DNA from 3 places in the Allobosea sp. RCC_152_1 genome. Region 1 is predicted to be linked to each of the others. Evidence: predicted binding sites of a transcription regulator. Region 1 holds the regulator's gene; each other region holds the start of a gene.
The links. The regulator PhoB, encoded in region 1, activates phosphate uptake and scavenging genes when phosphate is short. The targets are predictions, from matches to a motif close to TGTCATNNANCTGTCAT.

Region 1 (10,379 bases):
GCGCTTCTGGTCCTTGAGATAGCTCTCGGCCATCGCGATGGCGGAAGCGGCAGGCGCATAGAAAGCCGAGCCGGTCTTGAGCAGGTTGACGATCTCGCCGCCGCCCTTGCGGGTACGCTCGACGATGGCGTCCAGCTTCTCCTGCGTCGTCCACTTCATCTTGACGAGGTCGGGCAGCGGGATGCCGGCGACGCCGGAGTAACGGACCAGCGGCACCATGTCGTCGCCATGGCCGCCGAGCACGAAGGCCGAGACGTCCTTGACCGAGACGTTGAACTCTTCGGCGAGGAAGTAGCGGAAGCGGGCGCTATCGAGCACGCCGGCCATGCCGCAGATCATGTTCGGCTTGACGCCCGAGAACTTCTGCAGCGCCCAGACCATCGCATCGAGCGGGTTGGTGATGCAGATCACGAAGGCCTTGGGGGCGTACTGCTTGATGCCTTCGCCGACTGCCTTCATCACCTTGAGGTTGATGCCGATCAGGTCGTCGCGGCTCATGCCGGGCTTGCGGGGCACGCCGGCGGTGACGATGATCACGTCGGCGCCCTTGATGTCCTCGTAGGAGTTCGTGCCCTTGTAGCCGGCGTCGAAGCCGTCGACCGGCGCGGATTCGGCGATGTCGAGGCCCTTGCCCTGCGGGATGCCCTCGGCGATGTCGAAGAGGACGACGTCCCCCAGTTCCTTCAGGCCGGCGAGGTGGGCGAGCGTGCCGCCGATCTGGCCTGAACCGATGAGGGCAATCTTCTTGCGGGCCATAGCCTAGTCCTTCTCTTCTGGCGCTTCGATCGAAACCGGCTGCGGCCGACTTTCGACATCCGGAATGCCTTGGCCAAAATACCTTGGCGCTACGATGGCCGGCGGGCCGGCCAAACCGTGGCTTCCTTTGGCCCAAACCGCCCTTTTGCCGCAACCCTCGCAGAAAACACGGCTTTTGCGGGGCGAGGCGCTCCCATTCGCGCGGCGAAACAGGCGGCCTCTTTTTTTTCAATGACTTGCAAGAGGCTCCATGTCGACTTTCAGTCGTTTGAGGCAAAAATCGGGCAATTACAATTTACAGAAATTGTAATTGGTCACCAAATTTTTTCACACGATGCCGCTACCAAGCACCCGCAGGATGACGCGGATCAGCGTCGAGAGGCGGGTATCGACCGAAGCCAGCGGCACGTCGGCTTCCAGCGCCAGCGAGGCCGGATGGATGAAGCGATGCGTCGCATCGATGACGAAGGCGATGGCCCGGTCGCGATCGCGCGGCTCGAACACGCCGGTGGCGATTCCCTCGTCGACGACGCGCTCGAACAGCGCTCTGACCCGCGTCCGGTTGCGCCGGCTGATGGCATGGCGCTTGGCGACGGCGAGCGACAGTGCCGCGAAGAGATGCGGATCCTCGCTCAGCAGGTCACGATTGGCCTTGGCAAGCGCCAGGATCAGCCGCTCGAGCTTGTCGTCGGCCGGATCGGGACCATCGGCGATGTCGGCGAGCCGCCGCTCCGTCGCCTTGAGCCAGAGATCGACTACCGCATCGATCAGCGCCCCCTTGGACGGAAAATAGCGATAGACATTGGCATGGGTCATGCCCGCCTCTTCCGCCACGGCGACGACGGTGAAGCGCTTCAGCCCGAACGTCCGCAGGTGCTCGCTGGCGACCGTGAGGATGCGTGTCTCGCTCGGCTCGCGCTGCGGCATGGTTCAGCGGCGCTCCGATTTAGGGTTCGCACGCAACCACGCCGTCATCCCGGGCTTGACCCGGGATCCATGCCAGAGCGTTTCCGACGAAGGTTCAGGCATGGATCCCGGGTCGGCGCTGCTGCGCAGCTTGCCCGGGATGACCACCCATCCATTGTCGGCGGTGAAACTCACGTCTCGACCAGCCCGGTGGTGTCGCCACTCGCAGCCGAATCCGGCCGGCCATGCGGCATCGCGAGATACTCTTCGGAGCGCATCTCGATCAGGCGCGAGACGGTGCGGTCGAACTCGAAGGCCTCGCGCCCCTTGTTCGCGCGATAGAGCTCATGCGGCTCGGCCGCCGCCGAGGCGACGAGCTTCACATGGTGCTCGTAGAGCGTGTCGATCAGGATGATGAAGCGCTTGGCCTCGTTGCGTCGGTCGAAATCGAGGATCGGGATATCGTCGAGCACCAGCGTGTGGAAGCGCTGCGCCAGCGCGATATAGTCCGAGGCGCCATAGGCCTGGGCGCAGAGATCGACGAAGTTTGCCCGCGCTACGCCGCCGGCCGCCTGCGGCAGCACGAGTTCGTGCCCCTGGACGTTGAGCACGGTCCGCGGCCCCTGCGCCACGCCGGAGAGCCCCTTGAAGGCAGCATCGAGCGCAGCTTTCGCCTTCGCATCGGCCGGCACGTGATAGACCGGCGCGCCACCGAGCTTCTCCAGCCGGAAATCGGTGCGCGCATCGAGCTTGAGCACCTCGACCTTGGTCTGAAGCAAATCGATGAAGGGCAGGAACAGCGCCCGGTTGAGCCCGCCCTCATAGAGCCGCGACGGTTCGACATTCGAGGTCGCGACCACGACGACGCCGGCGGCGAAGAGCGCCGTGAACAAGCGCCCGAGGATCATCGCATCGGCGATGTCGGTCACCGTGAACTCGTCGAAGCAGAGCAGATAGGCTTCCTCAGCCAGTTCCGCCGCGACCGGCGCGATCGGATCGCCGTCCTTGACCTCGCCCGTCTTGATCTTCTGGCGATGGGCGTTGATGCGGCCATGCACCGCGGCCAGGAACTCGTGGAAATGCACCCGCAGCTTGCGCTTCACCGGCGCGGACTCGAAGAACATGTCCATCAGCATGGTCTTGCCGCGGCCGACCGAGCCCCAGATGTAGAGCCCCTTCGGCGCCTCGGCGGTGTCGGGCTTCTTGCCGAAGAGCCAGCCGAGCGCGCTGCCCTTGCGGGCGAGGCGGCGGGCGGCGAGCGCCGCATTCAGCGCCTCCAGCTTCCTGACGACGGCGACCTGGGCCGGATCGCGCTCGATGGCGCCCGCCTCGACCAGGGCGGCATAGCGGTCGGTGATCGAGGCTGGCATGGCGGCTGGGAACGACGGGTCGCGGAAAGAGGCTTCCGGGTTACGGCAGCCCGGCCGCCATCGCAAGCCCGGCGAGATCGCGCCCGCCATCTCCGCGGCCCGCACCCGGCTTCACCGGTCCGAAAACACGTCATCCCGGCACGGACGGACCGGCCGGGATGACGGTAGCGAAGCGAACCTCGGCTTGCGGCTTCGAGGCCGCCGCGCATTCGCGAGGGAACTACTGGCCCTTGTTGATCGAGACCGGCTTCAACGGGTTGTCGAGGAGGCCGTATTTCTGGATCAGCGCGTCATAGGTGCCGTTGGCCTGGAGCTTCTCCAGCGCGGCCTTCACGGCGTCGCGCAGCTGCGTGCCCTCGGCCGTCTTCGCGAAGGGAATGCCCATCAGCGTCGTCGTGAACGGCTTGCCGAGCGGGATGTAGGTGTTGGGCTCGAGCTTCTGGAAATGGCTCATCGTCTCGCTGCCCTGGACGCCGCCCTGCAGGCGCTGCGTCTTGAGCTGGGTGCGGGCATCGACCGAGCCCTCGGTGCCGACGACGTTGATCGCGGGCTTGCCCTTGGCGACGCAATTGGCCTGGCTCCAATCGCCGATCTGCTGCGGCCAGTTGGTCGAGCGGCTGGCGCCGACGCTCTTGCCGCAGAGGTCGTCGGGGCTCTTCACCGTGTCCTTGAACGGGGTGACCGTGTAGAACTGCGCGCCGGATTCGAGATAATCGACGAAGTCGACCTGCTCGCGCCGGGCCGGCAGATCGCTCATGCCGGCCAGCGCCATGTCGACGCGGCCGGTCTGGATCGAGGGCAACATCTGGGCGAAGGCCGTTTCCTGCCATTCGACCTTGAGGCCGAGTTCCTTGGCGATGGCCTCGCCCAGCTCGATGTCGAAGCCGATGAGCTGGTTGGTCGCCGGGTCCTTCGAGGTGATCGGCGGATAGTTCGGCTGGGTCCCGATCACGAGCTTGCCGGCGGTCTTGATCCGGTCCGGCACGGTCTGCGCCTGAGCGGCCAGCGTGGTCGCGGCGAGCAGCGCCGCCGTCAGTGTCAAACGAAGCATGTGGTCTCTCCCTCTTATGAACTCAAAGCATTGCGCGAAGAAGCGGGAACCGGTTTTTCGCTGAAGCCATGCGCAAAACGACAAGAATCCCGCCGGTCGTCATTTCAGGACGGCTGCGATGAAATCCCGGGTGCGGGCCTGGGTCGGTGCGACCAGGACCGTGTCGGGCGTGCCGCGCTCGACGATCTCGCCCTTGTCCATGAAGACGACGTCGTTCGCCACCTCGCGCGCGAAGCCGAGCTCATGGGTGACGACGATCATCGTCATGCCGCTGGCGGCGAGGTCGCGCATCACGTTCAGCACCTCGCCGACGAGCTCGGGATCGAGCGCCGAGGTCGGCTCGTCGAACAGCATCAGCTTGGGCTTCATCGCCAGCGCCCTGGCGATGGCGATGCGCTGCTGCTGCCCGCCCGAGAGCTCGCTCGGATAGGCGTCGCGCTTCTCGGCGAGGCCGACACGCTCCAGCAGCGCCATGGCATCCGCGACGATCTCCTTGCGCGGCCGCTTCAGCACGGTCAGCGGCCCCTCGATGATGTTCTGCAGCGCCGTCATGTGGTTGAACAGGTTGAAGCGCTGGAACACCATGCCGGTGACGAGGCGCTGGCGCGCGATCTCCGGGTCGGTCAGCTCGTGCAGCTCGTCGCCGACGCGGCGATAGCCGATCAGTTCGCCATCGACGCGGATCGCGCCCTGGTCGATCTTCTCGAGCTGGTTGATGCAGCGCAGCAGCGTGGACTTGCCCGAGCCAGACGGCCCGATGATGCACTGGACCATGCCGGGCTCGACCGAGAGCGAGACGTCGTTCAGCGCCTTCAGATCGCCGAAGAACTTGCTGACATTGGCGACGGTGACGATGGCGGTATCCGCATCCGCCTGGTTCTGCGCCGCGCTCATGCCGGCTCCTCCTCGATCTTGACGGTGCGTTTCGCCCGCCTCTCGCCGCGTCCCTTCGAGAAATGGCGCTCGAGGAAATACTGCCCGATCTGCAGCAGCGTCACCACGAGCAGATACCAGCCGGCGGCGACGATCAGCAATTCGATGACGCGGGCATTGGCGAAATAGATCGTCTGGGCGTTGCGCAGGATCTCGGCATACTGGATCACGCTCGCCACCGAGGTCAGCTTCACCATGCTGATCACCTCGTTGCCGACCGGCGGAATGATGACGCGCATCGCCTGCGGCAGCACGATGCGACGCAGCGCCGTCAGCCGCGTCATGCCGATCGCCTTGGCGGCTTCGGTCTGCCCGGTATCGACGGAGAGGATGCCGCCGCGCACCACCTCGGCGGTATAGGCGCCCTGGTTCATGCCGAGCCCGAGCAGCGTCGCCATGAACGGACCGATGATGTCGATGGTGCGCCAGGAGAACAGCCCGGGAATGCCGATGGTCGGGAAGACCAGCGCCAGGTTGAACCAGATCAGGAGCTGCAGCAGCAGCGGCGTGCCGCGGAAGAACCAGATGTAGAACAGCGCGACGCTGCGCAGCACCGGGTTCGGCGACATATACATGATCGCGAAGACGACCCCGAGCACGATGCCCAGCGTCATTGCGCAGACCGTCATGATCAGCGTGTTGCCGAGACCGGAGAGGATCGCGGGCGCGGTGAAGAACTGCCCGACCACCGGCCAGGCGATGTCGCCCTTGACGAAGGCGGCGACGATCCAGGCGAGGACAGCGATGATGAGCGCCGCCGCGACCCAACGCCCATAGAAACGACGCGGCACGATCCTGAGTCGCGCGATCGCGGCCAGATCGCGGCTGGCGACCGGCGAGGTGACGGCATGGCTCATCGACGGCGCTCCCGGACAGGCTTGCCGGCGGCTCTCGAAAGCGCCATCGACCGCGATGCCGTTGGTCCGCGGAAACCACCGCAGCACGGGCAGATTGTCAAATTCATGCGAGCCCCTCCTCCCCAAGCGTAAGAATGACCTCTTGACCCGGCAGCCAGCAAACGAAACGATCTCCGGTAGCCTAGTCCAAAACGGAATACCCATGGCCTTGCGGCCCCCGCCCTCCTCCACCGCCATGCGCGCCTTCGTCACCGTCGCGCGACTGGGCTCGACCGCCCGCGCCGCAGGCGTCGTCAACCTGACGCAGAGCGCGGTCTCCAAGCAGATCCTGTCGCTCGAGCACCATCTCGGCACCGTGCTGTTCGAGCGCAATCCGGTCGGCCTCAAGCTCACCGAGGCCGGCGCAATCTACCTGCCCTATGCCGAGGCCGCCCTGGAGCAGATGGAACGCGGTGCGATGCGCCTGGCCGAGCGCGTCGCCATCGCCCGGCCGATCCGGTTGCACATGGTCGCCATCGCCGGCGAGCGCTGGCTGATGGAGCGCTTCCCCGTCTTCGCCGAGGCCCATCCCGGCGTCGATGTCCAGTTCACCAACTATGTCAGCGAAAACGAGACGGAAGAGCCCGACATCGAGATCAACCACGGCACCCCGCCCTGGCCCGGCAAGGAGGCGCATTATCTGTTCGGCCGCGATGTCGCCCTCGTCGCCGCGCCCGAATTGCTGGAGCGCATGGGCGGTTTCCGCCGCGCCGCCGACATCCAGAAGATGACGCTGCTGCAGCATTACCAGATGCCGGCCTTCTGGGCCGAGTTCACCGAGGCGCATGGCCTGCGCGGCGCGGTGCCGGCCCATACCGTCCGATACGGCTATTACTCCGTCATCATCCGCGCCGCGGTCGCGGGGCTCGGCGTCGCGCTGGCGCCACGCTGCTATGTCGCCGAGGAACTGGCTTCGGGCGCATTGGTCAACCCGCTCGATATCGGCTTCACCAGCGTCACCGGCTGCTGGCTGACCCGCCGCCTGGACCAGCCCTCGCGCCCCGGCCTCGACGCCTTCATCGCCTGGCTGAGGACGGAGGCCGCGGCTTTCGACGCGGCGACGCGAGCAGCCTGAGCGCCCGCAACCTCCCGGCCGGCCATGCGTTGACATCGGCACAGGAGGAGGCCGCCATGATCACCATTCTTCCGGCTCCCGACCATGTTCTCGCCATCGCGTTCAGCGGCACCATCGAGCCGGCCGATATCGAGCGCGTCGCCGCCGATGTCGAAGACCGGCTGAGCCGGCACGAGAAGGTCGCGATCCTCGCCGATATCACCGCCTTCGACGACATGACCTTCGCCGCCGCCTGGAAGGACGCGCGCTACAGCTTCGGCAAGCTCTGGGAACTCAGGCGCTTCCCCAAGGAGGCGATCATCGTCGAGAAGGGCTGGCTCGATCGCGTCGCGCGGCTCTTCGCCCCGGTGGTCCCCTTCGTCGAGATCCGCACCTTCCCGCCGGCCGAGCGCGAAGCCGCGCTGGCCTGGGCCGCCGATATCGAGGGCGGCCCCGACACCTGAAGCACGGGCGCTGCGAGCCGGGGCTCGGCTCGCGTGTCAGCTCCGGCGGCGGTCAGCTTCTGGCGAACGTCTCGTCGAAGGCATAGCCCGCGCCGCGCACGGTCCGGAGCGGGTCCTTGGCGTCGGCAGGCGTGATCGCCTTGCGCAGGCGGCCGACATGCACGTCGACGGTGCGCTCGTCGATATAGACGTCCCGGCCCCAGACGGCGTCGAGGAGCTGGGCGCGGGAATAGACGCGGCCCGGTGCCTGCATCAGGAACTCGAGCAGGCGGAACTCGGTCGGCCCCAGATGCAGCTCGCTGCCGGCGCGGCGGACGCGCCGGGTGGTGCGGTCGAGCTCAAGGTCGCCCGCCTGCAGAAGACCGGCGACATGGCCGGGCTTCGCCCGGCGCAGCAGCGCCTGGATGCGCGCCGTCAGCTCCGGCAGGGAGAACGGCTTCACGACATAGTCGTCGGCGCCGGTCGCGAGCCCGCGCACCCGCTCGGTCTCCTCGCCGCGCGCCGTCAACATGATGATCGGCACCCGCTCGGTGTCGCGCCGCGAGCGCAGCCGGCGGCAGAGCTCGATGCCGGAAAGGCCCGGCAGCATCCAGTCCAGCAGCACCAGATCGGGCGTGTGGTCGCGCAGATGCAGTTCGGCGTCGTCCCCCCGCGCCACGCTGTCGACCTCGAAGCCCTCGGCTTCGAGGTTGTAGCGCAGCAGCAGGGTGAGAGGCTCTTCGTCCTCGACGATCAGGATGCGTGCCGCCATGATTCCTTAGCCTCAGCTACCCGTGATCGCCTCGACCTCGATATTGGTCGTGTCGAGCTTCGGCCGGTTCGCGTCGAGCGAGTCACCGGTGATGAGATAGTGGATCGTCTCGGCGATGTTGGTGGTGTGGTCGCCGATGCGCTCGATGTTCTTGGCGCAGAACAGGAGATGCGTGCAGAAGGTGATGTTGCGCGGATCTTCCATCATATAGGTCAGGAGCTCGCGGAACAGCGAGGTGTAGAGCGCGTCGATCTCGTCGTCGCGGCGCCAGACCTCGAGCGCCTTCTGCTCGTTGCCGGCGGCATAGGCGTCGAGCACGTCCTTGAGCTGCGCCTGAACGAGGCGGCTGATGTGCTCCAGCCCGACCACGGCGCGGTGCGGCGGCTGGAACTGCCCGGAGATGGCGACGGCGCGCTTGGCGATGTTCTTGGCGAGATCGCCGACACGCTCGACATCCGCCGCGATGCGGATGGCGGAGATCAGCTCGCGCAGATCGTTGGCCAGCGGCTGGCGCCGGGCGATGGTCAGCACCGCCTTCTCCTCGACCTCGCGCTGGAGATTGTCGAGGCGCTGATCGGCGGAGATGATCTTCTGGGCCAGCGTGGTGTCGCGGCGCACCAGCGCCACGGTCGCATCGCCGAGCATGCGCTCGGCCATCCCGCCCATTTCGGCGAGGCTGCGGCGAAGGCCTTCGAGATCGGCGTCGTAGGAGCGGACGATATGGTCGGTCATGGGGTTCCTCCTCCGTCGCCGCTCAGCCGAACCGGCCGGTGACGTAATCCTGCGTCTGCTTCTTCGCCGGGTTCATGAAGATCGTGTTGGTCGGCGCGAACTCGATGACCTCGCCGAGATACATGAAGGCCGTGTACTGCGAGATGCGCGCCGCCTGCTGCATGTTGTGCGTCACGATGGCGATGGTGAAGTCGCTCTTGAGCTGCTCCAGCAGGTCCTCGATCTTGCCGGTCGAGATCGGGTCGAGCGCCGAGGTCGGCTCGTCGAACAGGATCACTTCCGGCTTCTGCGCGATGGTGCGCGCGATGCACAGGCGCTGCTGCTGGCCGCCGGAGAGGCCCATGCCGGAGCTCTTCAGCTTGTCCTTGACCTCGTCCCAGAGCGCGGCGCGGCGCAGTGCGCCCTCGACGCGGTCGTCGAGCTCCGACTTCGGCGGCTTCTCGTAGAGGCGGATGCCGAAGGCGACGTTGTCGTAGATCGACATCGGGAACGGCGTCGGCTTCTGGAACACCATGCCGACGCGCGAGCGCAGCTCGTTCACATCGACGTCGTTGGAGATGATGTTGCGTCCGTCGAGCATGATCTCGCCGGTCGCCTTCTGCTCCGGATAGAGCGAGTAGATCCGGTTGAAGATGCGCAGCAGGGTCGACTTGCCGCAGCCCGAAGGCCCGATCAGCGCCGTGACATGGCGGTCACGGAAGTCGAGATTGATGTTCTTCAGCGCCTTGTGCTCGCCGTAGTAGAAATCGAGGTTTTTCACCGCGATCCGGACGGGAGCCTCGGCATCGAGCGACTGCGGGGAGAGTTCAAGGGTCGAAAGCATCGACATGGTCCTCAAGGTCGGGCGCGACCGGGCTGGATTCAAGTCTTATTTGCCGCCGGCGACGACGCGCCGGGCGATGATCGAGAGCAGCAGGATCGAGATCGTGATGATCAGCGAACCAGCCCAGGCGAGTTGCTGCCAGTTCTCGTAAGGGGCGGAGGCGAACTGGTAGATCGTGACCGGCAGGTTGGAAACGCCGCCGACGAGATTGGGCGAGAACCAGAAATTGTTGTTCAGCGCGGTGAAGATCAGCGGCGCCGTCTCGCCGGCGATGCGGGCGAGTGCCAGCAGGATGCCAGTGACCATGCCGGCCTTCGCCGCGCGCCAGGTCACGCTGGTGATGACGACGGAAGGCGGCGCGCCGAGCGCCGAGCCTGCCTCGCGCAGCGGGCCGGGCACGAGGCTGAGCATGTCCTCGGTGGTGCGCACGATGACCGGGATCGCGATGATGCCGAGCGCGACGCCGCCGGCCCAGCCGGAATAGCCGCGGAAGGGCTCGACCAGGATGACGTAGACGAACAGGCCGATCAGGATCGACGGCGCCGAAAGCAGGATGTCGTTGATGAAGCGGATGATGTTGGCGAGCTTGGAGCCGCGGCCGTATTCCGCCAGCCAGGTGCCGGCGAGCACGCCGATCGGCGTC
Region 2 (10,379 bases), 550 kb from region 1:
CGCGCAGCGCCCGCGTCGTGCTGATCGAAGCCGGCCCGCGCATTCTGGCGGGCTTCACGCCCGATCTTTCGGCTTACGCGGAACGGGCGCTTGCGCGCCTCGGCGTCGAGATCAGGCTCGGTCATCCGGTCTCCCAATGCGGGCCGGACGGTGTCGAGCTCGGCGGCGAATTCCTCGCCGCCCGGACGATCCTCTGGGCGGCCGGCGTCGCAGCGTCGCCTGCGGCCGAGTGGCTCGGGGCGCCGGCGGACCGGGCAGGACGGGTGCGCGTCGAGCCCGATCTGTCCGTGCCGGGAGATCCGGCGATCTTCGTGATCGGCGACACGGCCGCCGTGGAAGGGGCGGATGGCAAGCCGGTTCCAGGCGTCGCTCCGGCCGCGAAACAGGAGGGCGGCTATGTCGCTGGCGTGATCAAGGCGCGGCTCGCCGGCAAGGCTCCGCCGCCGCCCTTCGCCTACAAGAACGCCGGGAACCTCGCCACGATCGGCAAACGGGCGGCGATCGTCGATTTCGGCTGGATCAAGCTCAGGGGCCGCCTGGCCTGGTGGATCTGGGGCGTCGCCCACATCTTCTTCCTGATCGGCCTGCGCAACCGCATCGCCGTGTCGCTCAACTGGCTGTGGATCTACTTTACCGGCCACCGCAGCGCCCGGCTCATCACGCAAGGCAATACGGGCACGCCGCGACAAACCGAGTGACGTGAGCGGCGGCTCTCGTGCCGGAAGCGAAGGTCATGCAGTCGCCGCGCAGCCTTATCCGCGCAGCCCCGCCACTACCGGCCGGCGATAGGAGAGCGCGGCGGGCAGAAGGGCGAACAAGCTGCCGATGACGGCGAGCCCGAGCGCCGGCAGAACTTCGCCGAGGCCGATGGCCGGCGAGAGCATAAGCCCCGTCCGCTGCGCGACGAAGCCAGAGAGGATTTGCGTCGCCAGCGCGCCGAGACCCAGGCCGAGCAGGCAGCCGAGCGCGATCAGCGCGACCATGCCGAGCCAGACGACGAGCATGACATAGGCGCGCGGCGCGCCGAGCGCCCTGAGCACGGCATAGCGTCGGCGGCGCAGCCCGGCGACGGCGAGCAGGAGCAGCAGCACGGAAGCGAGGATCAGCACCGTATTCAGCGCCGAGGCGATGACGAGGATGTCGCGGATGTCGCCGAGCGCGCCGTAAAGAGAGACCAGCACCTCGGCGGGAAAGAAGGCCATGGTGCCGCCCTGCCGATATTGCGCGCGCAGCTGATAGGCACCCGCGACGCTCTTGGGCTTGACGACGATCGCCGGTACGCCGGGAACGCGCTTGCCGTCGAAGGGCAGGCCGATCCGATCTTCCGCCTTCGCGGGACCGCTGCCGGCCACCGAGCCCTGTTTCCAGAATGGCGCGTCGCTCGCGGCTTCCTCGGAGGCATGGCCGTTGCCGAGGCCGTGGACCTCCCAGACGCTCTCGATCGGCACGAGGATGGCGCGGTTCCAGGGCGAGCCGAGGCGGGGCAGCCGGCCGACCACGGTGTAGCCATGGCCCTCATGCTTGTGGCCGTCCTCTTCTGCGTCGGCCTGACCGGGCGTGGCGGCGTGGCCGGCGACGCCGTGGGACGGTGTGATCGTGTCGCCGAGCCTGTAGAGAACGTCGGCGCCGAGCACGGCTTCGCCCTCGGCCGCGAAGAGGCGCCCCTCGCTCGGCGCGATCCGGCCCCAGCGACCGGCGAAGGCGGCCGTCGTTCCGACGATCGCATAGCCGCGGCTGACGTCGCCGAAGGCGATCGGCGCCACCTGCGCCACGCGCTCGTCCTTGAACAGCGTGTTGAGCAGGCGCCCATCGAGCAGCGGCAGCGCGTCCGGCTGCAGATAGACCGCCGACATCAGGAGCTGCGTCTGGCTGCCGGGCGCGCCGATGATCAGGTCGAAGTCATTGGCGGCGCTGGCCGAGCCATGGCGCAGGGCGCGTTCCTGCGCGCCGATGGCGACGCCGGTGGCGATCGCGAGCGCGATCAGCAGGACGATCGCCGGAGCGGTCCAGCGCAGCGCGCGCAGATCGGCCAGCATCATGGGGAAAGGGTTCATCAGGCGGCTTGGCGCTGTGCGGTTCGGGAGAGGTCGAGGCGCTGGCCGAAGCGCGCGAGCAGCGCCGGATCATGCGTGGCGCAGAGCAGCGTGGCGCCGCTCTCGGTGGCGGTTTCGAGCAGGAGGTCGGCGACCTCGGCGGCGTGGGCGGCATCGAGACTCGCTGTAGGCTCGTCGGCGAGGATCAGAGCCGGCCGGCTGAAAAGGGCGCGCGCGATGGCGACGCGCTGCTGCTCGCCGCGCGAAAGCAGGGCGGCGCGGCGGCGCGGATCGGGCAGGCCCATGCGGTGGGCGAGAGCGGCGGCGCGTTCCTTCTCGGTGCCGCTCAGCCGCCAGGCGGAGAAGCTCGCCGGCAGCGCGATGTTGGCAGCGATGTCGAGTTCAGGGATCAGGTGAAAATCCTGGAAGACGAAGCCGATGGTCTCACGGCGCCAGCGGTCGCGGCCGGATTCGGAAAGTTCGGAGACGGCGCGGTCGTGCCAGAGGATGCGGCCTCGGGAGGGGCGCAGGAGCCCGGCCACCAGATGCAGCAGCGAACTCTTGCCGCAGCCCGAAGGGCCGCTGACGCCGAAGCGGCTGCCCGGTTCGATGGCGAGCAGGGGGATATCGATCAGGCGGAAGGGCTGGCCGTCGGCGTCGCGATGGTCGAGCGCAAGGTTCTCCAGCGTCAGGCGCCCGGGGGCCGGTTCAGGCGAGGGTGAAGCCGGCATCCACGATCCTGATCTGGCTGACGAAGCCGGTCTCGGTGTCGGTGGCGGAGCCGATCTCGAGCCGGCCGGTGACCGCGACCTTGCGGCCGGCGCTGACCATCGGCGTCTCGGCCTTCATGAACACCACGACGATGTCGACCGGCCAGTCGGCATCCGACTGGCAGAAGGGGCAGATCGCCAGCGGTTCGCGCGTCAGCACGAAGAAATGGCTTTCAGCCTTCAGCGGCGGGGCCATGTAGCCGAGCATGCGCACGGCGTGGCCACGCAACGCCGTGACGCGATCGGAAAACTGGAAGCCCAGCACCCCGAAGGATTTGTAGAGCCCGTCGAAGGCGATCGCCTCGGCCTCCGTGGCGGCGTGGGCGGTCCCGCAAAGGCTTGCCGCCGCGAGGCGGAGCAGGGCTTCACGGCGGGAGAGCGTCGGGAGGGGGAGGATGCGCTGCATCGCGACCTCGTCTGACTAGGTGGTACGGCCCGCAGGACCGTACCACGTCGGTGTGCGGTCTTGCGCCTCGCGGCTTACTTGCCGCCGAGCGCCAGCGCTTCCGCCATCACGCGGAAGACGTAGGTGTTCGGCTTGTGGCCGCGGAATTTCTCCGCGCCCGGGCCCATCGCCGTCAGGATGACGTCGTCGGCGGAGTGCACGCCGCTATTGGCGTCGAAGGGCAGGTTGCCGGTCTTGCGAGCCGCGAGCGGGCCGGAGCAGTCCTTCTCGTTGGCGATGTTGGTCTTGCCGTCCGGACCCTTCACGGCCGGGACGCGCTCGCCGTCCATGGCGGGGCGGCCGGTGTCGCAGGTGTCGGGATAGGAGCCGTAGACCACCGCGAGGCGGCGCGAGGTGTCGACCTTGGTGGGATAGCCCTCGGCATCGACCGGGCCGTAGTTCGGCGGCACGGAGTCGGCGTAGACGCCGAGCTTGTCGCGCAGGAGCTGGCCCGGGCGGTCGTCGTCATAGGTGCCGATGATCGAGATCGGGTGGGCGTGGTCCGGCACGACGATGATCAGCGTGTCGTTACGGTCGCCGGCGAAGTCCTTGGCGACCTTGACGGCGTTGTCGAGCATGATCGTGTCGAAGACCGAACGCTCCCAGTCGAGCGAGTGGCTGTACTTGTCGATGCGGGCGGATTCGACCATCAGCAGGAAGCCTTCGGGATTGCCCTTCAGCATGTCGATGGCGGCCTTGGTCTGCTCGACGACATCGGGCTGATCCGGGAACTTGGAGAGCGTGCCCTTCTTGGCGAGGCGCAGATCGAAGGCGCCGTCGATATTGCCGGTGTTGTAGAGGCCGAGCAGCTTCTTGGTTCCGGCGGCGGCGGCCGCGTTCATCTCGGCCTTGGTGGTGGCGAGGGTGTAGCCGGCCTCCTTGAACTTCGCGATGAAGTCCTCGCCGTCGGTGCGCTTGGAGCCCGGCGTCGTCTTGGCGAGGAAATTGGGCGAACCGCCGCCCATGATCACGTCCGGCTTCACGTCGTAGAACATCTTGACGATGTCATTGTAGTCGGAGCGGCGACGGGTGTGCGCGACCATCGAGGCCGGGGTCGCGTCCTCGATCTCGGAATTGGTGACGACTCCCACGGCCATGCCGGTGCGACGCTTGGCCAGCTCGGCGATGGTCTCGACCTTGGGATGGTCGAGCGTCAACGCGTTCTTGGCGCAGTAGACGCCGAGCGCGTTGACGCAGGACTTGTGGCCGGTGGTGTAGGCATGGGCCGCATTGGCGCTGTCGGTCACGATGGAATCGGTGCCGGAGGTCGAGATCAGCGCCATGTTCGGCATGTCGTCCATCGCGAGCTCGCCATTGTAGCGGCCTTCTTCCCAGCCCTTCGCCAGGATGCGCGCGGCGGTGCGGTTGGCGACCGACATGCCGTCGCCAATGAAGAGGATGACGTTCCTGGCGCGGCGCGGCTGGGCGGTCGCGAAGACCTCCCACTTCACCGTGGACTTGCTGGTGCCCTGCGTCGCCTCGACCGTGTAGCTGCCGGCCGGGAGGCTGGCGCCGCGCAGCCACAGCGCCGAATGCTTCTGGCCTTCCTCGCTCTGGATGAAATTCGTCGGCCGGCCGAAGATTTCGGCGGCGGGCTTGCCGTTGATCGTCACATTGACGTCGGCGGAGGCCGGGGCGTTGGGGAACTCGACCTTGAAGTCGAAATGCGAACCTTCGAGGATCTCGGCGCGGTTGATCGGGTAGATGGTCTGGGCCGTCGCGGGCATGGCCGCGGCGAGCGCACCCGCCATCGTCATCATCAGCAATCGTTGCGCCTGCATAGGTATCTCCGCCATCGCGTCAGGTCAAAAAGGGCGAGCCGTGCTTAGGCAGCTCGAATGACAATACGATTACCGTTCGGAATACCGCTATTTTGTTATATTATTACGTTTCTTTATTGAGCTTCAACGAACCGATAGGATCAGGTCCGTGAGCAAGGCGCGTGCCGGGTGCATGGCCGCCACCCTCCCATCGGTGGGGCGCGCAAATTGTCGCAAGGGGGGCGATCGTCTACTAGGAACCGTAAGCCAGCTTCCTAACCTCAGAATCGTTCGATAACCCGATGACAGCCGCGGTCCAGGTTTCGACAGCACAGCGCGCCATGATGCCCGTGCTGATCGCTCTCAGCTTTACGCATCTGCTGAACGACATGATCCAGTCGCTGATTCCGGCGATCTATCCGATCATCAAGGATTCCTACCGGCTGGATTTCGGGCAGATCGGCCTGATCACGCTGACCTTCCAGGTCTCGGCCTCGCTGCTGCAGCCGGCGGTCGGGCTCTACACCGACAAGCATCCGATGCCCTATTCGATGGTGGTCGGCATGGGCTTCACGCTGTCGGGGCTGATCGGGCTGGCCTATGCCGGCAGCTACGGCTTCCTGCTGCTTTCGGCGGCCTGCGTCGGCATCGGCTCCTCGATCTTCCATCCCGAGGCGACCCGCATGGCGCGCAACGCCTCGGGCGGCCAGCACGGGCTGGCGCAGGGCATCTTCCAGCTCGGCGGCCAGACGGGCGGGGCGCTCGGGCCGCTGCTCGCGGCCTTCGTCATCGTGCCGCGCGGGCAGGGGAGCCTCGCCTGGTTCTCGGTCGCGGCGCTCGTCGCGATGATGCTGATGGTCTGGACCGCGGCGAGCTATGCAAGGCTCGACCGGGCGCGGCCGCCGAAGCCGGCGGGCGCGGCCAAGGCTGCCGCAGCGCGGCCGGGCAAAGGCTCGGTGGCTTTCGCGATCTTCATCCTGATCGTGCTGCTGTTCTCGAAGAACGCCTATTCGGCGAGCTTCAGCTCGTTCTACACGTTCTACCTGATGGGCAAGTTCGGCATCTCGATCCAGCATTCGCAGGAGATGTTGTTCCTGTTCCTGGCCTCCTCGGCAGTCGGTGCAGTGGGCGGCGGCATGCTCGGCGACCGCATCGGCCGCAACAAGATCATCTGGTTCTCGATCCTGGGCGCGCTCCCCTTCACGCTGATCCTGCCCTATGCCGATCTGTTCTGGACGGGCGTGCTGACGGTGATCATCAACATCATCATGTCGAGCGCCTTCGCGGCCATCCTGATCTATGCGCTGGAATTGCTGCCAGGGCGGGTCGGGCTCGTCGGCGGCTTCTTCTACGGGCTGTCCTTCGGCCTCGGCGGCCTTGCGGCGGCACTGCTGGGCGAGTTCGCCGACCATCTCGGCATCGAGATGGTCTACAAGCTGTGCTCCTTCATTCCGCTTGTGGGTCTGCTCGCCTGGTTCCTGCCCCGGATCAGCGAAGGCGGCGGGACGAAGGTGGGGCATTAGGCGCGCGCGGCACGCTCGCGCGCCGTCATGCTCGGGCTTGGCCCGAGCATCTTTGGCAGGAGATTCTCGGGTCTGCGCTTCGCTTCGCCCGAGAATGACGGCTTGGCAGCGGCCCGTCAGATCGCGAGCTTGCCCGCCTTGGCGGCGGCATAGCGCTCCTCGATCTTCGCCCAGTTCACCACGTTCCACCATGCCTTGAGGTAGTCGGCGCGGCGGTTCTGGTATTTCAGGTAATAGGCGTGCTCCCAGACGTCGTTGCCGAACAGCACCATCTGCTTGTCCATGACGGGGCTGTCCTGGTTGGGCCGCGGCAGCAGGCTCAGCTTGCCGGCCTTGTCGACGGTGACGAAGACCCAGCCTGAGCCGAAGACGCGCAGGCCTGCCGCCTCGAAATCGGCCTTGAACTTGTCGAAGCCGCCGAGGTCGCGCGTGATCGCGGCCGCGACCTCGCCGCCCGGCGCGCCGCCGGCATTCGGCCCGATCACCTCCCAGAACATCGTGTGGTTGGCATGGCCGCCGCCATTGTTGCGGACCAGCGTGCGCAGGCTCTCCGGCAATTGGTTGAGATCGGCTAGCAACTCGCCGACCGTGGCCTTGGCGATGACGCCATTGTCCTTCGCGGCGCCGTTCAGAGCCGCGACATAGGCTGCGTGGTGGCGGTTGTAGTGGATATCCATGGTCGCCGCGTCGATATGGGGTTCGAGGGCGTTGGCCTCGTAAGGGCGCTTCGGCAGCGAGAAGGGGCCGGCGGGAGCCGCCGGCGCGGCGGCTTGCGCCCAGACCTTCGGGGCGGAAGCGAAGAGAGCGGCACCGGCGCTCAGGGCGAACAGGCTGCGGCGCGAAAGCGTGATGGCTGCGGTCATGATGGCGTCTCTCCAGAAGGGTTGCGGTCGTGGGGACGTTGGGATTCCGATCCTCGTCGTGTCGGGCTGTTCTTGAGAGTGACGCGCGGGAACGGAAGGTGTTCCTGCGTCATCCGCCGTGCCCTTCCGCAGAGGCCGCATCGCCGCGGCGCGTGCATGCTGCCATCCTACAGGGCACTCGGCTAGCGGTATCGGCGGCGGGTGGGGGCCCTTAACCGCCAGTTTACCGCGTTTGGCTACGTTCCGGAAGGAATCCAGCCGGGAAGCGCGCCGTCATGCAGGCACAGGCTCTCAAGGTCGTAGCACTACCGCACGAGCCTGCGCCGGCGGCATCCGCGCCGGCCGCGATCCTGCCGGCCGGCGAGGCCGTGCCGGTCGAAACCGGCGCGGCGCGGGCCGTCCGCGAGATCGCGGAGCGCTTCGGCAAGCTCGGCGCCGAGATCACCGATGTCGCTGGGCGCATCGTCGATGTCAGCCGCCAGCTCGACGGGCAGACGAGCGGCCTGCGCCGTGTCGTCGGCGCGGTCGATCAGGTTTCGCATGCCAACAACGCGATCCAGCAGGCGGCGGAGGGCGCCCAGGCCGCGGCTTCCGCCGTGCGCAGCGGGCTCGAGCGCGTCACCGGCTCGGTCAAGCTCGGGCTGAACGCGGCCCAGACCGACATCGAGACGCTTTCGGACGAGGCGCAGTCGATGTCGCAGGCGCTGGCGCAGGCGGTGACCGACGCGCATAAGGCGCGCGCCTCCAGCGACGCGATCCAGGCGATCACCCGCGAGATCCAGTTGCTGGCGATCAATGCGGGTGTCGAGGCGGCGCGCAGCGGCGAGGCCGGCAGGGGCTTTGCGGTCATCGCGGCCGCGGTGAAGGCGCTGGCCGAGCAGACGCGCGAGGCAACCGCCGCGAGCGCCCGCCAGCTCGACATGCTGGTGCGCGCGGTCGATGGGCTGGCCCGGCGCAGCGAGGACAATGCGCAGACGGCACGGCGCGCCATCGACGGCAGCCGGACGATCTCGTCGCAGATTGGCGAGCTCGACAGCTTCGGCCGCTCCGTCGTCCAGCTCATCGGGGAGATCGAGGCGATTTCGCAGCCGACGCGGGAGAACGCGGCTGCCTGCACCAAGGCCGGACAGGACCTTGCCGGTCTGGTGGCGGGCGTCGACCGATCGACGGAGAATCTCGAGCGGGCGGCGCAGCGCACCGACGCTCTGGTGGCGATCAGCGAAGGCATCCTCGGCTCGATCGCGGCCTCGGGCGTGCGGACCGCGCAATCGGAGCTGATCGCGGCCGCCGTCGAGACGGCCGGCAGCATCGCGGCCCTGTTCGAGCAGGGGCTCGCACGCGGCGAGTTCGGCCTCGCCGATCTGTTCGATGAATCCTATACGCTGATACCGGGCTCGGACCCGCAGCAATACCTGACCCGTTTCGTCGCGCTGACGGACCGGTTGCTGCCGCCGCTGCAGGAGAAGCTCCTGGCGTCCAACGACCGCATCGTCTTCTGCGCGGCCGTTGATCGCAACGGCTTCCTGCCGACGCACAACCGCAAATATGCGCAACCCCAGGGCAGCGACCCGGTCTGGAACAACGCCAATTGCCGCAACCGCCGCATCTTCGACGATCGCACCGGGCTGGCGGCGGCGCGCAACCGCAAGCCGTTCCTGCTGCAGAGCTATCGGCGCGACATGGGCGGCGGCGAGTTCCTGGTGATGGAGGATCTGTCGGTGCCGATCATGGTGAAAGGCCGGCACTGGGGCGGTTTCCGCATCGGGTTGAAGGTCTAGCGCCGCCGCGATTCCGGCCAGTCGAGTTGAGTGAGCGAGTTCCGAGTCAGCGCCATGCACATCGCGCCATCCTTTCCAAACCTTTCCGTGCTGCTGATCGACGCCAGTCCGCATTACCGGCGGATCATCCGCACGATGCTGTATCAGGCGCAGCTTCACCGCATCTTCGAGGCCGCCGACCTGCCTTCGGCGGCGGCGATCTTCATCCAGAAGCAGCCGAACATCGTCATTCTCGACTGGGATCTGCCGGATAATGGCGGGCCGAAATGCCTGTCGGCGATCCGCTCGCAGAAGACCTCGCCCTTCGCCAAGGCACCCGTGCTGGTGATGATGGAGCGAGCCGACAAGCGCTCGGTCGTCCAGGCGGCGAAGCTCGGCGCGCATGAGATCATCATCAAGCCGATTTCGCCGAACAATCTATGGGTCCATCTTTCCGGCATCATCAACATACCGCGCAAATACCGGGAGACAGCTGGCGTGGTGACGCTGGTGCCGCGCGCCATCAGCAACAACATGTTCTGATGAACACACACCCTGCCGCTGAAATGCCCGAATGATTGACGCTGGCGGCGTGGTTTAGCGAAATTTTTACCAGTCCGGCGCGATGCTTGCGGGCATTATCCAGGGTCGCGCCTTCATGGTCATCACCGTTTCGCTCCCGCCCTTCCTCGGACGCTCCGAGGCGGCTGCCTTTCGCAACCAGCTCCTGGTGGCGCTTGAGCAGAACGAAAGCGTCTCCGTCGAATGCGCCGGAGCCGGCCCGCTGCCGAGTCTCTGGATCCAGCTCCTCCATTCCGCTGCCGTCAGCGCCGTCGCGCGAGGGCTTTCGGTGACGCTCAAGGCGGCTTCCTCCGAATGCCGCGAATCCTTGCGGGCGATCGGCTTCGATGCCGCTCGAAGCCCCCTCGTTCTGGAGTGACAGGCATGAAGATCCTGGCCATCGACGATACGAAGACGCTGCTTGCCCTGCTCACCCTGACCTTGCGCAATGCCGGGCACGAGGTCGCGGAGGCCGAGAACGGCGAGGACGGCCTGACGAAGTTCGAGCAGTTCAAGCCGGATCTTGTCATCACCGACCTCAACATGCCTGTGATGGACGGCATCGAGTTCACGCGCGCCTGCCGCTCGCGGCCCCTGGGGCAGAACACGCCGATCATCGTGCTGACCACCGAGAACGGCGCCGAGATCAAGGCCGAGGGGCGCCGCG
Region 3 (10,379 bases), on a different contig from region 1:
GCGCACCTGGATGAAGCTGCGCTCCTGGCGGCTGGTCGAGGACAGGATCTCGATGCCTTCGATGCCGGCGATCGAGTTCTCCAGGATCTGGGTGACCTGCGTCTCGATGATCTCGGCCGAGGCGCCGCGATAATCGGTGCGCACCGAGACGACGGGCTCGTCGATATTGGGATATTCGCGCACGGTCAGGCGCCCGTAGCTGACGAAGCCGATCAGCATCACCAGCAGACTCATGACCGTCGAGAGGACGGGCCTACGGACGAAGAGTTCGAACAGGCTCATCAGAGCTGGCTCGTCTGAACGATCTTGTCCTTGATCGCGATGGCGGCGCCGTCGCGCAGCCGCATCTGCCCGGCGGTGATGATCTGCATGCCGGGCGTCAGCCCGCTGACGATCTCGACCTTGCCCGGCAGGCGCTTGCCGAGCTCGACGCTGAGGCGCTTCGCTTTGCCGTTCTCGACGACATAGACCATCTTGCCGACGGCATCCGGCACCACCGCCATCTCCGGCACCACGATCGCGTTCGGGCGCTGGTCGATGGTGATGGCGAGGCGGGCGAAGAGGCCGGGCTTGAGCGCGAGATCCGCGTTCGGGATCGTCGCGCGCAGGCGGATGGCGCGGCCGTTCACGTCCACGACCGGGTCGATCGCGAAGATCTTGCCGGTGAATTTCCGGTCGACGACTGCATCGACCCGCATCTGCACGGGCTGCCCGACCTTGAGGCGGCTGAGGAAGATCTCCGGAACGCGGAAATCGATCTTGATCGGGTCGACGCTGGTCAGGGTGATCAGCGGCTTGCCGACCGGGACATAGTCACCAACGCCGACCGCGCGCAGGCCGACCACGCCGTTGAACGGCGCGAGGATGGTCGATTGCGCGAGCTTGGCCTTGGCGAGCTGGACGCGGGCCTCGGTCGAGGCGAGCTTCGCCGCGGATTCGTCGAGCGCGACCTGCGTGCCGGAACCGCGCGAGACCAGACCCCTCAGACGCTCGTTGGTGTCGCGGGCGAGGCCGAGATCGGCCATCGCCTGCTTGAGCTCGGCATCGAGGATCGCGGTGTCGAGCTTGACCAGCTCCTGCCCGGCCTTGACCGGCTCGCCTTCCCTGAAGCCGAGCGAGACGACGCGGCCGGCGATCTCGGGGGCGATGACGACGGATTCGTCGGCGGCCAAAGTGCCGAGCGCCTCGACCTCCTCGCTGACCGTCATGATCTCGACGGAGGCGACTTCCACCGGCACCGCCGCACGCGCAGTCGGCGCCACGCTGGCCTGGGCCGGCTGGCTGCCGGCCAGACGTATCCGGTAGCCGTAATACCCGCCGCCTGCCAGGCCGGCAACGAGGAGAAGGAGAACGAACCGCTTCATCAGGCTGGGGGCTCCGTTGCCGCCGGTTGGTCTTAAATGGAACGAAAGGCCTTGCTAAGATGCCGGCACGCCACAGCGGCACAAAAACGCATGTTTTTGCGCCGCCGCCGCATCGATCCGGCGCCTTTAGGCACCTATGCAAGATACCTGCCGGGGCGCGACGCGCCGATACGGCGCCTCTGCCGCACGCAGGCATCCATCCTCATCCTGCCGATAAGTCACCCATCGTCCAAGCGCATTTTACCGACCTCACGAAAATGTTGGCCCGCCCGGCCCCGTGAAAGGCCGTTCGGAGCCGCACAGCGGCCGCCCGCCGTCACGCCGCTGTCATCTCCGGCCGATAGCGCTTCTTCCCATGCATGAACCTTGGCTCCGACGGCTCCGGCCGGCCCGGTGTCGCCATCGTGCGAAATGTCATGTTCGAGAACCTTTCATGTTGCGCATCGAAGGCCTGGTGAAGCGCTTCGGCGACAAGAACGCCGTCGACAATGTCTCGCTGTCGATCCCCAACGGCGAGATGGTCGGCGTCATCGGCCGGTCCGGAGCCGGCAAATCGACGCTGTTGCGCATGCTCAACCGGCTCGCCGAGCCGAGCGCCGGGCGCATCATCTGCGAGGACCGTGACATCACGACGCTGAAGGGCACCGCGCTCAGGCGCTGGCGCCGCGACACCGCGATGATCTTCCAGCAGTTCAACCTCGTCGGCCGCCTCGACGTGCTCACCAACGTGCTGCTCGGCCGGCTCAACCACCGCTCGCCCGCGCTGACGCTGGTGAAGAGCTTCTCCACCGACGACAAGATCCGCGCCATCGCCGCGCTCGAGCGGCTCGACATGGCCCATCTCCTCGCCCAGCGCGCCGAGACCCTGTCGGGCGGCCAGCAGCAGCGCGTCGCCATCGCCCGCGCTCTGGTCCAGGAGCCCCGCATCATCCTGGCCGACGAGCCGATCGCCTCGCTCGACCCGCGCAACACCCAGGTCGTGATGGACGCGCTGTTCCGCATCAACCGCGAACACGGCATAACCGTGATGTGCAACCTGCACGACCTCGATATCGCGGCGAAATACTGCGACCGGCTGATCGGCATGGCCGCCGGCAAGGTCGTCTTCGACGACGTGCCGCAGGCGCTGACCCGCGAGGTCGCGGCCGAGCTCTACGGCATCGAAGCGAAGGATGCCGGCGCCGAGGCCCTGGACGCGCTCGACGCCATCGCCGCCTCCGAAGCCAAGCGCGCCAAGCAGAAGATCGCCTGAGCGGCCGCCGCGCCGCCAGCCGCGAGAAGACGAGCCTAACCCGAAGACCCGCACCCAAAGGAGCAGACCGCATGCTGACCCGTCGTCATACCCTGAAGCTCGCCGCCGCCGGCCTCGCCGTCGCCGCCACCCCGGCTTTCGCCCAGGACTGGAAGGCGAAGTATCCGGAGCTCGTCTTCGCCATCATCCCGGCCGAGAACGCCTCGGGCGTCGTCGACCGCTACACCCCCTTCGTGAACTATCTCTCGAAGGAGCTCGGCACCAAGGTGACGCTGCGCGTCGCCAATGACTACGCCGCGATCATCGAGGGCCAGCGCGCCGGCAACATCCAGATCGGCATGTACGGCCCGGCTTCCTTCGCCCGCGCCCGCGTCACCGGCGTCAAGGTCGACGCCTTCGCGATCGAGACCAATCTCGACGGCACCAAGGGCTATCACTCCGTCTTCTACGTGAAGAAGGATTCGCCCTACCAGAAGATCGAGGATCTCAAGGGCAAGAATCTCGGCCTCGTCGACCCGAACTCCACCTCGGGCAACAACGTGCCGCGCTTCGTCCTCGACAAGATGAAGATCGACCCGGAGACCTTCTTCTCCAAGGTCGTCTATACCGGCAGCCACGAGAACGCGATCATCGCGCTCAGCCAGGGCACCGTCGACGTCGCCGCGAACTGGTGGAACGACGAGAACGAGTCGAACCTGCTGCGCATGGCCCGCAAGAACATGGCCAAGGCCGAGGACTTCCGGATCATCTACAAGTCCGAGCAGATCGTGAACTCGCCGATGGCCTATCTCTCAGGCCTGCCTGAGGACCTCAAGGCCAAGATCCGCGACGCCGTCCTCAACCTCGCCACCAAGGACAAGGCCGCCTTCGACAAGATCTATGAAGGCAAGCAGGGCCCGCTCGTCGCCGTCGACAACAAGGCCTACGACCCGGTCATCGAGCTCATCACCTTCGTCGACTCGCTGCGCAAGAAGAAGTCGTCGTAATTCAGCCCGTCATGCTCGGGCTTGCCCCGAGCATCTCTTCAAAGAGCTTCTCGGGTCCGCGCGCCGCGGGCCCGAGAATGACGCCCTTCTCCACGGGCAGCCTCCATGACCCTCGCGATCGACCGTAACGACCCGGCCATCACGGCCCATGCCGAAAGCTACCGGCAGGCCGCCGCGAGCAAGCGCCGCCAGATGCTGGTCGGCATCGCCGTCTTCGCGATCTGCGTCTGGCTTTCCGCTGTCGGAGCCGAGGTCAGGCTCGGCACGCTCATCGACAATATCCACCGCTTCCCGAACTATATCTGGCAGACGCTGCCGACGCTGCGCCTCGTCAGCCTCGGCTCCGACCTCGCCGAATGGTACTGGGGCCTGGCGCGCTGGCTGAGGCTGCTCTGGCAGACCGTGCTGATCGCCTATGTCGGCACCATCCTGGGCGCGGCCGGCGCCTTCCTCTTCTGCTTCGCCGCCGCCGCCAATCTCGGCCGCGCGCCCTGGCTGCGCTTCGCGGTGCGCCGTTATCTCGAATTCTGCCGCACCGTCCCCGAGATCGTCTTCGCGCTGATCTTCGTCATCGCCTTCGGGCTCGGGCCGCTGCCCGGCGTGCTCGCCATCGCGATCCACACCATGGGCGCGCTCGGCAAGCTCTTCTCCGAGGTCGTCGAGAACATCGACCTGAAGCCCGTCGACGGCATCACCGCGACCGGCGGAAGCTGGTGGCAGGTGGTGCGCTTCGCCGTGATGCCGCAGGTGCTCTCCAACTTCGCGAGCTACGCCCTGCTGCGCTTCGAGATCAATGTGCGCGGCGCCTCGATCATGGGCTTCGTCGGCGCCGGCGGCATCGGCCAGGACCTGATCGAGGCCATCCGCAAATTCTACTACACCGATGTCAGCGCCATCATGCTCCTGATCATCTTGGCGGTGATGCTGATCGACCTCGGCACGGAGCGGCTGCGCCACGCCCTCCTCAGCCTGGAGAGCCGCTCGTGAGCATCGCCATCTTCGCGACCGAGCGCAGCGACATCCTGCAGCGCCACGCCGCCGCCATCCGCGGATCGACCCGGACGCGGTTCTTCACCATCGCGACCGTCGTCTTCATCCTCGGCCTCTTCCTCTACGGGCTGACGACGCTGGAGACGACGCTCTGGCGGGTGCTGGCCGGCTTCGGCAATCTCGGCTCCTTCGTCGTGCTGATGCTGCCGCCCGATCCCGGCTCCTGGGCGAAGGCCCTGATCTTCGTTCAGGCGCTGTTCGAGACCATCGCCATCGCCTTCCTCGGCACGGTGTTGGCGGCCATCCTTGCCCTGCCGCTCGGCTTCATCGCCGCGCGCAACGTCGTCGCCAACCGGATCGTCCACTTCCTCGCACGCCGCTCGCTCGACACGATCCGCGGCGTCGATGCGCTGATCTGGGCGCTGATCTGGATCAATGTCGTGGGTCTCGGCCCCTTCGCCGGCATGCTCGCCATCATGACCGCCGATTTCGGCGCCTTCGGCAAGCTCTACTCGGAGGCGATCGAGGCGGCCGATCGCAAGGCGGTCGAGGGCATCGCCTCGGTCGGCGGCGGCAAGAGCCACGAGATCCGCTTCGGCCTGCTGCCGCAGGTGCTGCCGGTGATCGCGAGCCAGGTGCTCTACTTCATCGAGTCGAACACGCGCTCCTCGACGATCATCGGCATCGTCGGCGCCGGCGGCATCGGCCTCTATCTCGCGGAGACCATCCGCACGCTGGAATGGCAGCAGACCTCCTTCCTGATCCTGCTGATCCTCGTCGCGGTCTCCGCCATCGACTTCCTGTCGAGCAAGCTGCGCTTCGCCATCATCGGCAAGCGGGCGGTGTGAACGAGGCGTCGCCTCACTCGGCTCCGGCCGGCCGGCGCGGCACAGTCGGCAGCCAGGCGGCCAGATCCTTGGCCCAGAACTTCGCCATCCCCGTCGTGCCATGGCCGCGCGTCTCGGCGCTCGCCGGGATCAACAGCAGCTTTGCATTCGGAAGACGCTTGAGTTCCCGCTCCATGACGCCGGTTTCGGGTGGGTTGCGCTCGTCATCGGCGGAATTGATCGCCAGCACCGCTGCCTTGATCGAGCCCAGCCTGGGCGCGGGGTTGTAGTCCCGCGAGGCATCCCACTGATACAAGAAGTCGTTGGCATCGGCATCGAACGGCGCCTTGAGCCGCCCGTCGAGGAGCTTGTCGGCTGCCTCGCGGGTCGGCGCCATCTGCTGGTAGGCGAGCGTGCCGCCGCTGGTGGCGATGCCGAAGAAGACGTTGGCGACGCGGAAGGCCGTGGGCTGCGCGCTATAGTCGCCGCCTTTCCACTCCGGGTCGTTGCGAACAGCATCGATGATCATCCGCCGCATCATCCAGTTGCGGCTGGACATCTCGGTAGGCTGCGAGGCCATCGGCACGATCGCGTCCATGAAGCCGGGATATTTGACGCCCCAGAGCCAGCCATGCATGCCGCCCATCGAATTGCCGAGCACGAGCCGCAGATGGCGCAGGCCGAGCCCTTCCGTGACGAGCCGATACTGCGCCTCGACCAGATCCTCGTAGTTATAGCGCGGGAACTTGGCCCTGAGGCCGTCCGATGGTTTCGACGATTGCCCCACGCCGAGCGAATCCGGCAGGATGATGAAATATTTGCTCGCGTCGAGCGCCTGGCCGGGGCCGAACAGCTCGCCCGCAAACGCCGGGCTCAGCATGCTGGCGGCAGAACCATAGGTGCCATGCAGGATCAGCACGGGCTCGCCGGACGGGTCGCCCACCGTGACATAGCCGAGCTTGATCTCCGGCAAACTCTCGCCCGTGCTGAAGCGGAAATCCTTCGCGACGAAAACCCCCCGTTTCGGCGCCGGGTAGTCGGCAGCGGCCGTGGCGATGGGCAGGCAGACGGCAAGAAGCAAGAAGGCCGCGCGCAGCGACCGGCTGACCATGTCCATGATGGCATTTCCTCAGATGCGACCGGCATGGTCTCGAGGCCGTGCCGTGATCGGTACGACCGAGGATCGCGCGCCATCGGCCGGGATGCAAGCCGCTCCAGGCGGCCGCTCACTCGCGAAACGGCTCGATCACCATCTCCATGCGCTCGCCGGCGAAGACACTCGCGACGAGATGGATCGGCGTCAGGTCCGGCAGCGCGTCGACCGCCGTCGAGATCATCACCGCCGCTTCCGGCGCGATCTGGAGCAGCTCCGCCTCCGCCTCATCCGCCAGCCTTGCGGTGAGCCGCGTCGACAGGCGCACATAATCCTCGATGCCATAGGCCTTGAAGGCAGCCGTGATCGAGCCGGCGGCCTCGCGATAGACCCGGTCGAAATCCGGAAAGCGCGCGACCGAGAGCCAGTGCGTGCCGGTCCCCATCGGCACGCCGTCGCCGAGGCTGACGCCCCGGACCCGCCAGAGCCGCGTCCCGGCCGCAAGCCCCAGCGCCGCACAGGGCTCCGCCTCCCCCTCCACCATCTCGGCCGAGAGCATGCGGCTGGTGCCGACGATGCCGAGCTTGCCGAAATTGGTCCGCATGCTGACGCGCCGGCCGATCGGATAGGGCACGCGCCGCGCGCTGACCTGCGTGCCGCGCCCGCGCGACACCGTCACCAGCCCGAGGTCCGCAAGGTGGCGGAACGCCTGCCGCACGGTGTGGCGATGCACGCCATAGCGCTCCGCCAGCGCCACCGAGGCCGGCAGCGTGTCGCCCGGCCGGTACTCCTCGCGCTCGATCGCGGCCGCCAGCTCGTCGGCGATGCGCCGCCAGACCGTGCCGCCCTCGCCCTCCGGCAGCGCACCTTGCGCCGTCTCTTGCACCACGTCCTGCGTCATCAAAAATTCATCCAAAAAGTATAGACATTCACCATCGTCAGAGGCATTATAGTCTAGACCTTTGAAGCTGACCAGCGAGCCGGCGGATGAATGCAAGAACCCCTCGACAACATTGGATGGCGACCCTGTCGCGCGCTTCCCGCGACGAGATCGCGGGCCTGCTCGGCGCCTTGCCGGAGCATGAGGTGCTGAAGGCGCCGGAGACCGGGACCGTGATGGTCGAAGGCCGGGCCGGCGGCGCCGGACGGCGCTTCAACCTCGGCGAGGCCACCGTGACCCGCTGCGTCGTGCGCCTCGCCAATGGCCGGATGGGCTTTTCCTATGCGCTGGGCCGCGACCACCGGAAGGCGCGGCTCGCAGCCCTGCTCGATGCCCGCCTTCAGGACGAGACCCAAGACGGTCGGTATGAAGGCGGCCTGCATGATGGCATCGCCGCGCTGGCTGCGCAGCAGGACGCGGCCCGCGACCTCGCCTCGCGCAAGGCGGCGGCGACCAAGGTCGATTTCTTCACGCTGGTCAGGGGCGAGTGATGGCGATCCAGGACATCATCTCGCCGGGCTTCTCCGATCCGGTCTTCCAGTCGCAGGCGGCCTTCCGCGCCCTGCTCACCGCGCTCTCCGAGCCTGGCACGTTGCAAAGCGTCGCGGCCGACATCACGCCGCCGGAAGGCCTCGCCGCCGCGACGGCGACCGCCTTGCTGGCGCTGGCCGACTACGAGACGCCGGTCTGGCTGCCCGAGGCACTGCGTGACGGCCCGGCCGCCGCCTGGCTTCGCTTCCACTGCGGCGTGGCGCTGGTCGACGATCCCGCCAAAGCCGCCTTCGCCGTGATCGACGGTGCCGCGAGCGAGCCCAAGCTTGCCGCCTTCAACCCCGGCAACGACCAGTTCCCGGATCGCTCGACCACCGTGATCGTGCAGGTCTCAGGCCTGGATGGCGGGGCGGGCTTCTCCCTCTCCGGCCCCGGCATTCCCGGCACGCGCAGGGTCGCGCCGCAGGGCTTGCGCGCCGGCTTCACCGACGAGCTGCGCCAGAACGGCGCGCTCTACCCGCTCGGCGTCGATGTCGTGCTCGCCTCCGGCGAAGGCATGATCGGCCTGCCGCGCTCGACGCAAATCGAGGAGGCTCGCTGATGTACGTTGCCGTCAAAGGCGGCGAGGCCGCCATCCTCGCCACGCATGATCTCGTCGCGCAGGCCCGCCGCGGCGACCCGGCCGTGCCGGAGATCACCGTCGCCCAGATCCGCGAGCAGCAGGCGCTGGCCTGCGCCCGCGTGATGAACGAGGGCTCGCTCTACGACCGGGATCTCGCCGCACTGGCGCTGAAGCAATCGCAGGGCGACGTGATCGAGGCCGCCTTCCTGATGCGCGCCTACCGCACGACGCTGCCGCGCTTCGGCTCCTCCGAACCGCTCGACACCGCCCAGATGGCGATCCGCCGCCGGGTGTCGGCGACCTACAAGGATCTGCCCGGCGGGCAGGTGCTCGGCCCGACCTACGACTACACCCACCGGCTGTTCGATTTCGCGCTGATGGAAGAAGGCGGGGAGGCCGAGCCTCGCAAGGCCTCCGCCCCGCTCGACGCGACCATGCCGCGCGTGCCCGACATCCTCGGCGCCGAAGGGCTGATGGAGGCGGAGGAACCGCCGGCGGGCGATCCGCGCCCCTTCGACCTGACGCGCGATCCGGTTTCCTTCCCGGCCGATCGGGACGTGCGCCTGCAATCGATGGCGCGCGGCGACGAGGGCTTCCTGCTCGGCCTCGGCTATTCCGTGCAGCGCGGCTTCGGCGGCTCGCATCCCTTCGTCGGCGAGGTGCGCGTCGGCGAGGTCGCGGTCGAATTCGTGCCGGAGGAGCTCGGCTTCGCGGTCGATCTCGGCGAGGTCACCCTGACCGAATGCCAGATGGTCAACCAGTTCCAGGGCTCGAAGGACGTGCCGCCGCAATTCACCCGCGGCTATGGCCTCGTCTTCGGCCATAGCGAGCGCAAGGCGATGTCGATGTCGCTGGTCGACCGTGCCCTGAAATCCCGCGATTTCGGCGAGGCCACGAACTACCCGGCGCAGCAGGACGAGTTCGTCCTCTACCACGCCGATAATGTCGAGGCGGCCGGCTTCGTCGAGCACCTCAAGCTGCCGCATTATGTCGATTTCCAGGGCGAGCTCGAACTGATCCGCCGCATCCGCCGGGAGCGCGAGGAGCGGCTGGCCCAAGAACGGGGCGCCAAAGAGCAGGACACCATGCCGGAGGCTGCGGAATGACGGTTCATCAGATGCCGGCGGACAATACCAAGCCGGCTTACAACTACGCCTATCTCGACGAGCAGACCAAGCGGATGATCCGTCGCGCCCTGCTCAAGGCCGTCGCGGTTCCCGGCTATCAGGTGCCCTTCGGATCGCGCGAGATGCCCTTGGCACGCGGCTGGGGCACCGGCGGCATCCAGATCACCGCCGCGCTCATCGGCCCGGCCGACACGCTCAAGGTGATCGACCAGGGCGCCGACGACACCACCAACGCCGTCTCGATCCGCAAGTTCTTCGAGCGCACGGCCGATGCCCGCACCAGCGAGGCGACGGAGGAGGCGACGATCATCCAGACCCGCCACCGCATCCCGGAGGCGCCGCTGAAGAGCGGGCAGGTCATGGTCTATCAGGTGCCGATGCCGGAACCGCTGCGCAAGCTCGAGCCGCGCGAGGCCGAGACCCGCAAGATGCACGCCTGGGCCGAATACGGGCTGATGCAGGTCAAGCTCTACGAGAGCATCGCCCGCTTCGGCGAGGTGACGACGACCTATGACTATCCGGTCATGGTCAACGGACGCTACGTGATGTCCCCCTCGCCCATCCCGAAATTCGACAACCCGAAGATGCACATGTCGCCCGCGCTCCAGTTGTTCGGCGCCGGCCGCGAGAAGCGCATCTACGCGCTGCCGCCTTTTACCAGCGTGAAGAGCCTCGATTTCGAGGAC

Region 2: the regulator PhoB is predicted to act here: its motif matches at 5,087-5,103, upstream of AB6806_RS07205 (alkaline phosphatase).
Region 3: the regulator PhoB is predicted to act here: its motif matches at 1,679-1,695, upstream of phnC (phosphonate ABC transporter ATP-binding protein).

Annotation. Positions count from the first base shown of each region.
Region 1 covers NZ_JBFUPU010000002.1:736,746-747,124, forward strand. The annotation lists gene mdh (malate dehydrogenase) at 1-756, opposite strand, end outside; gene AB6806_RS09940 (TetR/AcrR family transcriptional regulator) at 1,084-1,683, opposite strand; gene zapE (cell division protein ZapE) at 1,854-3,032, opposite strand; gene AB6806_RS09950 (ABC transporter substrate-binding protein) at 3,253-4,083, opposite strand; gene AB6806_RS09955 (amino acid ABC transporter ATP-binding protein) at 4,183-4,977, opposite strand; gene AB6806_RS09960 (amino acid ABC transporter permease) at 4,974-5,873, opposite strand; gene AB6806_RS09965 (LysR substrate-binding domain-containing protein) at 6,076-6,987, shown strand; gene AB6806_RS09970 (SpoIIAA family protein) at 7,044-7,430, shown strand; gene phoB (phosphate regulon transcriptional regulator PhoB) at 7,483-8,181, opposite strand; gene phoU (phosphate signaling complex protein PhoU) at 8,194-8,913, opposite strand; gene pstB (phosphate ABC transporter ATP-binding protein PstB) at 8,936-9,742, opposite strand; gene pstA (phosphate ABC transporter permease PstA) at 9,782-10,379, opposite strand, start outside.
Region 2 covers NZ_JBFUPU010000002.1:181,943-192,321, reverse strand. The annotation lists gene AB6806_RS07225 (NAD(P)/FAD-dependent oxidoreductase) at 1-698, shown strand, start outside; gene AB6806_RS07220 (FtsX-like permease family protein) at 753-2,054, opposite strand; gene AB6806_RS07215 (ABC transporter ATP-binding protein) at 2,054-2,764, opposite strand; gene AB6806_RS07210 (hypothetical protein) at 2,742-3,209, opposite strand; gene AB6806_RS07205 (alkaline phosphatase) at 3,284-5,029, opposite strand; gene AB6806_RS07200 (MFS transporter) at 5,311-6,531, shown strand; gene AB6806_RS07195 (superoxide dismutase) at 6,648-7,394, opposite strand; gene AB6806_RS07190 (methyl-accepting chemotaxis protein) at 7,670-9,172, shown strand; gene AB6806_RS07185 (response regulator) at 9,227-9,694, shown strand; gene AB6806_RS07180 (STAS domain-containing protein) at 9,777-10,091, shown strand; gene AB6806_RS07175 (response regulator) at 10,097-10,379, shown strand, end outside.
Region 3 covers NZ_JBFUPU010000005.1:238,879-249,257, forward strand. The annotation lists gene AB6806_RS18270 (efflux RND transporter permease subunit) at 1-282, opposite strand, end outside; gene AB6806_RS18275 (efflux RND transporter periplasmic adaptor subunit) at 282-1,364, opposite strand; gene phnC (phosphonate ABC transporter ATP-binding protein) at 1,798-2,616, shown strand; gene phnD (phosphonate ABC transporter substrate-binding protein) at 2,688-3,602, shown strand; gene phnE (phosphonate ABC transporter, permease protein PhnE) at 3,708-4,589, shown strand; gene phnE (phosphonate ABC transporter, permease protein PhnE) at 4,586-5,440, shown strand; gene AB6806_RS18300 (alpha/beta fold hydrolase) at 5,454-6,536, opposite strand; gene phnF (phosphonate metabolism transcriptional regulator PhnF) at 6,646-7,413, opposite strand; gene phnG (phosphonate C-P lyase system protein PhnG) at 7,500-7,943, shown strand; gene phnH (phosphonate C-P lyase system protein PhnH) at 7,943-8,545, shown strand; gene AB6806_RS18320 (carbon-phosphorus lyase complex subunit) at 8,545-9,672, shown strand; gene AB6806_RS18325 (alpha-D-ribose 1-methylphosphonate 5-phosphate C-P-lyase PhnJ) at 9,669-10,379, shown strand, end outside.